Regions from separate parts of the Sphingomonas sanguinis genome, predicted to be linked through region 2. Evidence: riboswitches for the same ligand, from Rfam matches in the RefSeq annotation. Region 2 holds a riboswitch; the other holds the start of a gene.
The links. Region 2 has a riboswitch for thiamine pyrophosphate ahead of thiC (phosphomethylpyrimidine synthase ThiC). Riboswitches for the same ligand answer to the same signal wherever they lie in the genome.

Region 1: another riboswitch for thiamine pyrophosphate. It lies ahead of KV697_RS13910 (TonB-dependent receptor); the one in region 2 lies ahead of thiC (phosphomethylpyrimidine synthase ThiC).

The regions. Positions count from the first base shown of each region.
Region 1 covers NZ_CP079203.1:2,963,682-2,967,872, forward strand. The annotation lists gene KV697_RS13905 (glycoside hydrolase family 31 protein) at 1-1,270, shown strand, start outside; TPP riboswitch at 1,342-1,451, shown strand; gene KV697_RS13910 (TonB-dependent receptor) at 1,495-3,783, shown strand; gene KV697_RS13915 (phosphotransferase enzyme family protein) at 3,786-4,191, shown strand, end outside.
Region 2 covers NZ_CP079203.1:2,281,909-2,286,099, forward strand. The annotation lists gene thiC (phosphomethylpyrimidine synthase ThiC) at 1-1,339, opposite strand, end outside; TPP riboswitch at 1,388-1,478, opposite strand; gene KV697_RS10580 (ferritin-like domain-containing protein) at 1,639-2,673, opposite strand; gene KV697_RS10585 (ferritin-like domain-containing protein) at 2,708-3,691, opposite strand; gene egtD (L-histidine N(alpha)-methyltransferase) at 3,893-4,191, opposite strand, start outside.

The DNA.
Region 1 (4,191 bases), 680 kb from region 2:
GTTCCAATATGCGGTGTTCAACCCGCTGATGCGCGTCCACGGAACCAGCATCGAGCGCGAACCCTATATCTTCAAGTCGCTCGACCCGCAGATGTACGGCTCGCTGCTGGACGCGGTGAACCTGCGCTACCGGCTGCTGCCCTATATCTATGGGCTGGGCTGGCAGGTGACGGCGGGCGGCTATACGATGATGCGGCCGCTGGCGATGGACTTTCCCGACGATGCGCGGGTCCATGGGCTGAACGACAGCTTCATGTTCGGCGGCTCGCTGCTGGTCCATCCGGTCACGCGCGCCATGTATCATGTCGAGCCGGAACCCGCCGCCACCGTACCCGCATCCGCGCTGTTCACGGCCGACGGCAAGCCGGGTCTGGCGGGCCAGTATTTCGAGGGGCGGAACTTCGACAAGCCCGCTGGCCGCGTCGTCGACACGGTGATCGACAAGCGTTGGCCGCAGCCGCCGCTGCAGCCGATGCCGCCGGGGCTGAAGAGCTTGAACGACTTCTCCGCGCGCTGGGACGGCGTGCTGGAGGCGCCGGAGGACGGCGAATATGAGCTGGGCCTGCAGGGTGATGACGGCGTCCGCCTGTTCGTCGATGGCCGCAAGCTGGTCGAGGATTGGGAGAGCGGGGCGTCGCGCTATCACGGCGCGAAGGTGACGCTGCGCAAAGGGCAGCGCGTGCCGATCCGCATCGAATATTATCAGGGCGACGGCGACCGCGACCTGCGCTTCGCCTGGCGCACTCCCGACGAACTGCGCCGCGCCGCTGCGAAGGCGGGCGAGGCGCCGAAGTTGGCGGTGCGGACCTATCTGCCCGCGGGCAACGACTGGTACGATTTCTGGACCAACCAGCGTCTGGCGGGCGGCACCGAGACGTCGCGCGACGTGCCGCTCGACATCATGCCGCTATACGTCCGGGCGGGCGCGATCCTGCCGCTGGGGCCGCTCCAGCAATATGCGACCGAAAAGCCCGACGCGCTGTACGAAATCCGCGTCTATCCCGGCGCGAACGGTCGCTTCACCGTCTATGAGGACGATAACGAGACCTATGCCTATGAAAAGGGCGCCCGCGCGACCTACGACCTGAGCTGGGACGACGCCCGCCGCACCCTGACCATCGGTACGCGCCGGGGGAGCTTCCCCGGCATGGTGTCGACGCGCCGGTTGAACATCGTCGTCGTCAAGCCCGGCACCCCCGGCGGTATCGCCGACCTGCCCGCCGCGCGGACCGTCACCTACACCGGCAAGCCCGTCCGCCTCGTCTTTTGACGCGGGGGCGGGCGGGGCGGCTTCCCTCGTTCACGATAACCATTTGCAGCCACCGCATAACCGCCTAGACGACGCCATCCCCGGGGGGCCGCTGACGCGCGGTTGAGAGGTGGGCAGCAGCCCATGACCCGCTGAACCTGATCCGGGTCATACCGGCGTAGGGAGGGTGGCGGTGCTTTCGTCGTCCCTCCGTGAAGTGGACGTGAAAGACGATGCCGGTTGTGATGTCTCGCAAGCATAAGATGGTGCGCTATGGCGCTTTGCTGCTGTCGGCCGCCTGGCCCGTGGCGGCGTCGGCGCAGCAAACCACCGACACGTCGGCCGATATTCGCGTGATCGGCCACCGCGATCCCGAAGGGCTGCTGCCCGACCAGACCGAACCCAATGCGGTCAGCGAGGTCGCGACCGACTTCATCATCAAGCAGGCGCCGACCCAGAACGCGTTTCAGCTCGTCAACCTGCTGCCCGGCGCGACCGTCGCCTCCAGCGACCCTTACGGCCTGTCGACCAGTTCGAGCCTGACCCTGCGCGGGCTGGGGCAGGACGAGATCGGCGTGCTGATGGAGGGGGCGCCGCAGAACGATATCGGTTATTACTACGCCTATCCGTCGCAATTCGCCGACCCGGAAAATCTGCGCCGGATCGCGCTGTCGCCGGGATCGGTCAATATCGACGCGCCGACCGTCGTCGGCGCGGGTGGCCTGTTGTCGCTGACCCTCGACGATCCCAAGGCGAGGGGCCAAGTCCTCGCCGACCTCGCGCTCGGCTCTTATGATCTGCGCCGTGTCTTCGTCCGGGGCGATACGGGGGAGATCGGCAATAGCGGGCTGAAGGCGTTCCTGTCCTATTCCAACACCCGCGCGGACAATTGGCGGGGCGCGGGCTTCGACACGCGCCAGCATATCGACGCCAAGCTGCTGCGCGAATGGGGCAATGGCAATCGCGCCAGCCTGGCGCTGTCCTATAACGACGCCAATTCCTCCAGCTATCCCAGCCCGACGCTGGCCGAGTGGCAGGCGGAAGGACGCGGGTTCAATTACGACGCGCGCTACACGCCGGGCGACACCAATTACTGGCGCCTGTACCGCGCGCCGTTCCGTAACCTCTATGCCTCGGCGCCGGTGCATCTGGTGCTGGACGACCGGCTGACGTTCGACGGCACCAGCTATCTCCAGTTCGGCTATGGCAATTCGCCTTATGGCACCCAGCTGGCGACCACCGGCAACTTCCTGGGTAATGAGGAATTGGCCGAGCCGATCGCGCTGCCCGGCGCGGTGGACGGCGTGGCGACGGTGCTGGGCAACTATACCGGCGACCAGATGCGCCTGGGGCAGGTCGCCAAGCTGACCTTGCAGGCGGGCATCCACCGGCTGACGGCCGGGCTGTGGTTCGATTACGGCACCGACCGGGTGACGCAGACCTATACCTCGGTCGATGCCGATGGCCGTCCCGCCGACCGCTGGGGCTATCGTGCCCGTGCGATCCGCACCGCCGATGGCCGCCTGCTCGCCTATGAGAACCAGCGCACCGTCACCGTGACGAAGAGCGTCTTCGTGGCCGACAGCATCGCGCTGACCCCGCGCCTGACGGTCGATGTCGGGTTCAAGGGCGTCAATCTGCTGCGCAACGGCCGCAACTATCTGCCGGGGCCGCAAAGCGCGGTTCGCCGCGACAGCTTCGTCGCCCTGCCGCGCGCCGCCGTTCATTATGCGATCGACGACCGGCAGCAGCTGTTCGCCAACATCACCACCAATTTCCGCACGCCCAACGAGTTCACGCTGTACGACAGCTATTATGGCGGTGTCGTCACGACGCGCGGCACGGATGCGCTGAAGAACGAATATTCGCTCTCGCAGGAGCTGGGCTATCGCTATATCGGCCCCAGCCTGTCGGCGTCCGTCACCGGCTTCCACTACAAATTCCGCAACCGCCAGCTGGCGACCGTGGTCGACAATGGCGGTGCGCTGGTCAATTCGACGTTGAATGCCGGGGGGCAGACCTCTTACGGCGTCGATGGAGAGATCGACTATCGTCCCGCCAAGGGCGTCAGCGTCTATGTCTCGGGCGAGTATCTGCGCGCGCGGATCGACGACGACCTGCCGGTGGGGGCGGACTTCCTGCCGACGCGGGGCAAGCGCGCGGTGTCCAGCCCGACGTTCCAGATCGGCGGCGGCGGCACCTATGACGATGGGCTGTTGTTCGGCAGCATCGCGGGCAAATATGTCGGCCGCCAATATGCGACCTTCATGAATGACGAGAGCATCAGGGGCTATGCCACGCTGGATCTGGCGATCGGTGTCCATCTGGCCGACTGGCTCGACGGCAAGCGGACCGACCTGCGGCTCAACGCGATCAACGTCACCGACCCGCATGTCCTGTCGGGCGTTCAGGCGGTGACGACCAATGCCCGCGACACGATCGGGAGCGGCGGTACAGTCATCGCGGGCAATGCCCCGGCCTATTATATCGGCGGCGGCGCGGCGGTGGTCGCCACCCTGTCGCGCGCCTTCTGACCATGAGCGATCCGGGCGGCGAGCATCGCGTCCACGGCATGGGGCTGGCGCTGGAGGCGCCCACCTGGCCCGCGATCACGCCCGACGAAGCGGCGGCGGTGCTGGCGCGCTTTCCGGGCGCGGCCCCGATCGAGGCGCTGCACTGGCATTCGCCGCGTCCCTTTTCCGCCGCGACGCTGATCCATACGACCGGCGGCGCGCTGCTGTTGAAACGGCATGATCGCCGGGTGCGCGACCTAGCGGGGTTGGCGGAGGAGCATGGCTTCATCGCGCATCTGTCGGCCGCCGGAATGCCGGTGCCCGAGCTGTGCCGCACGGCGGAGGGCGCGAGCGCGGTTGCTTTGGGCGAGTGGACCTATGAGCTTCACCGCCGGTCGGCCGGGGACGATCTGTATCGCGACCGGCTGT
Region 2 (4,191 bases):
CCGGCGCGATATCGGTCGTTAGCGGCCCGAGCGTGTAGAAGGGCGCCTCGCCGCACGCCTCCAGCTGCTTGTCCATATTCTGCTTGATCTTGTGCATCGGCACATGGCCGGGGCCCTCGATCATGACCTGCACGTCCTGCGCCCAGGCCCGCTTGGTCAGCTCGCCCAGCGTGTAGAGTTCGGCGAACTGCGCCTCGTCATTGGCGTCGGCGATCGCGCCGGGGCGCAGGCCGTCGCCCAGCGAATAGGCGATGTCGTACGCCTTCATGATCTCGGTGATCTCGTCGAAGCGTTCATAGAGGAACGACTCCTTGTGATGCGCCAGGCACCATTTCGCCATGATCGAGCCGCCGCGCGACACGATGCCGGTGACGCGCTTCGCGGTCAGCGGGATGTAGGGCAGGCGCACGCCCGCATGAATGGTGAAATAGTCGACGCCCTGCTCGGCCTGTTCGATCAGCGTGTCGCGGAATATCTCCCAGGTCAGCTCCTCGGCGATGCCGCCGACCTTTTCCAGCGCCTGATAGATGGGGACGGTGCCGATCGGCACGGGCGAATTGCGGATGATCCATTCGCGCGTGTCGTGGATGTTGCGGCCCGTCGACAGGTCCATGACCGTGTCCGCGCCCCAGCGGATCGACCAGACCAGCTTGTCGACCTCGGAGGCGACGTTGCTGGCGACCGCCGAATTGCCGATATTGGCGTTGATCTTGACCAGGAAGTTGCGGCCGATCGCCATCGGCTCGGATTCGGGGTGGTTGATGTTGTTGGGGATGATCGCCCGGCCGCGCGCCACTTCGTCGCGGACGAATTCGGGCGTGACGTAATCGGGGATGCTCGCGCCGAAGCTCTCGCCGTCGCGGACATATTCGCGCAGCATCTCGCGGCCCAGATTCTCGCGGGTCGCGACATATTCCATCTCGGGCGTGATGATGCCTTGGCGGGCATAGTGCATCTGGCTGACGTTCATGCCTGCACGCGCGCGCAGCGGACGGTTCAGCCCGGTGCGCGGGAATTGCGGCACGCCGCCCGAACGGTCGGGGCCGAGCTGGCCATTATCCTCGGGGCGGATTTCGCGGCCGTCATAAGCCTCGACATCGCCGCGCCCCTCGATCCAGTTGCGGCGGATCTGGGGCAGGCCCGCCATGATGTCGATGCGCGCGGTCGGGTCGGTATAGGGGCCGCTGGTGTCGTACACGCGCAAGGGCGGTTCGCCCGAGGACGGGTCGAGATGGATTTCGCGCATCGCGACGTTCAGCGGGCCGACGTGAATCTTCTTCGAGCCACGAATGGGGCCGGTGGTCACGCCGATTTCGGCCTTTGCGGGGATATCTGCCATAGTCGTCCACTCCATGCGGAGGAAACGGACCATGAGAGATGGGGCCGCTCCCTCCCTACGCCGGTGTCAGCCGGATCAGGTTCAGCGGGTCAGGGGCTCTTGCCCCCCTCTCAAGCGCAGGCCAGCGCTCCCCCGGGGATGGACCCTGCATAAGCGGTTTCACGGCGGATAAGAAGCGGTTTCGCGCCGGGGGGAGAGGCACGCACGCCCGAACGCCGCGACCCGCCCACAAAAAAGGCCCCGACCGGCCAGGGGACTAGCGACCGGTCGAGGCCCAGAGACCCTTGGGAGGGAGAAGATTATCCGCTGGCGGCGCTGGTGCGGACCGTGCCGTTCAGGCCGCTGGGGAAGAAGCCGCCGCCATTCACCGCCGCCTTGTTGAGATAGACGACGTTCAGCACCTGGCCGGGGGTGCGGACAAAGGCGATGGCGTTGGCGTCGGCGGGCACAATGTTCGCCACCTGCGCGCCGTTCACCGTCGCCACGATCCCCTGGTCGAGATCGGCCGATCCGTCCAGGCTGTCGCGCGCGTCCGAAATCTTGCCGGCATTGGTGATGAGGGCCGTGTTGCTCAGCCCCTTGCGGTACAGGGTCGTGCGGACCAGACCGGCATGATAGGCCTCCGCCGCGTGGATGCCCGCCGCCGCCTCGATGAAGGTCTTGTTGGTCAGCAGGCTGACGCCGCCCATATAGGCGGTGACGCCGACATCCTCGAACAGGAACGCGCCCAGCAGGAAGGCCTCGTCCGAGGCATAAGGGTCGAAGGTCGAACCGCTGGTGATGACGCCCGCCGCGAGCGCCGCCGCGGTGAAGGCACCGCTGGCGTCGCCCGACAGGTTGATCGAAGGCTGCGCCACCGCCGCACTGCCCAGCGCATTGCGCAGGAAGTTGACATGGGCGATCTCGTCATAGGCGATCTCGCGCGCATATTGCGCGACGATCGGGTCCTGGAACTGGACCTGGCGCGGCTGTCCGGCACCGTTGGTGGCGCTGGTGTTGATCGCGACCGAGCCTTGCGTGCCCATGCCGCCCAGCGACGACGAAGGCAGGCCGGTGCCGAACGCGGCATAGCTGTAGAATTGCGCTTCCAGATATTCGAGCTGGAGCGCGAAGTTCAGCACGTCCGCGTCCGTGACCGAACCGGTCGGGGTGGTGGTGGGCGTCGGGGTCGGCACGACGATGACGTTGTCGCCATCGTCTCCGCAGGCGCCCAGCATCGCCAGGCCGCCGACCGCACCGGCCCCTGCGGCCATGCGCATGAAACGGCGACGATCGGACCGGCGCTTGGCGGATGCCTCTTCGATGACGTCGAGAATGAAGCGTTCTTCGCTCATGATGCAAATCCTCTCCAGAGGAGGAAAAAGGGGATCAGTTCGCCACGCTGGCGCGCAGGTTTCCGTTGACGCCGGCCGGGAAGAACCCGCCCAGCGTGGCGGCCGCCTTGTTCAAGTACACGATGTTGAGCACCTGGGCGGGCGAGCGGCTGAACGCGATGCCGCTCGAATCGAGCGGCACGATGTTCGACACCAGCTGTCCGTTGATCGTGGACCGGGCGATCCCCTGGTCGAGGTCGGTCGAGCCGTCCAGGCTGTCGCGCGCGTCGGAAATCTGTCCGGCGGCGGTGATCAACGACGGTTGCGGGTTGTTGGCGTCATAGCCGCGCGCATAGAGCGTCGTGCGCACGATCGCGGCGTGATAGGCCTCGACCGCCAGAATGCCTGCCGCCGCCTGGAGGAAGGTCTTGTTGCTGATGAGCGGCGAGGCGCCCTTATAGGCGGTGACGCCGACATCCTCGAAGATATACGCGCCCAGCAGAAACGCCGTGGGCGAGCTATAGGGGTTGAAGGTATCGTTCGCGCCGACGACACCGGCCGCGCGGGCCGCTGCCGTGAACGGGCCATTGGCATCGCCCGAGATGTTGATCGCCGGTTGCGCGACCGCCGCCGTGCCCAGCGCGGTCCGCAGGAAGGCGACGTGCGCCGCCTCGTCCGCCGCGATCTCGCGGGCATATTGGCCGACAATGGCGTCGTCGGCGCTGCCGGTCGCGAAATTGACCTGCTGGCCGCCGGTCACCGCGCCTTGCGTCCCGGTCCCGGTCAGCTGGTTGGCGGCCAGCCCCGTGCCGTTGGCGGCAAAGGCGTAAAACTGCGCCTCGAGATATTCGAGGTTCAGCGCGAAGTTCAGAATGTCGGTGTCGGTGATCGCCGTCTGCGCCCCGGCCTTGCCCGCCAGGGAAAAGGCGGTCACGCCGGCCGCTGCCGCGCCCATCGCCGTCTTGAAGAATTCGCGCCGCAGGTTGCGGCGCTCGACCCGCGCGTCGAACGCGTCGAGCAGTTGTGCGCTTTCCGTCATCATGCTCCTCCCGATCAGGAACCGGCGATGAGTTCTTCTGTTATAGTGAAACGATCAGAAGTACTTTTCGCGGGGCCGGGCCGACGACTAGCTTTACGGGCAAAGTCTTCGCCTGACCAAGAGCACAACGATGCCGTGCCGGAAAAGGACGCACGGTTTTAACAAAAATTATATTTATGCGCCGAATCTACGCCGGACCGTTCACGGCGCGAGCCGAGCGGATTGCGCCTCGGCCAGATAGACCGCGAACAGCTCGTCCGGATCGCTCCACTGGGCGATCGGCGTCCAGCCGCCCGCGCGCAGCAGGATCTTGGCGTCGCGCGGGCCATATTTGTGGCTGTTCTCCGTATGGATCGTCTCGCCCGAGGCCATGGCGAAGGGGCGCCCTTCGATGGTGAAATCCACGTCCCGCTCGGCCGCCAAATGCATCTCGATCCGCGAACGATCGTCGTTCCAGATCGCGCGGTGGCGGAAGGCGTCGACGGGGATGGTGCCGTCCA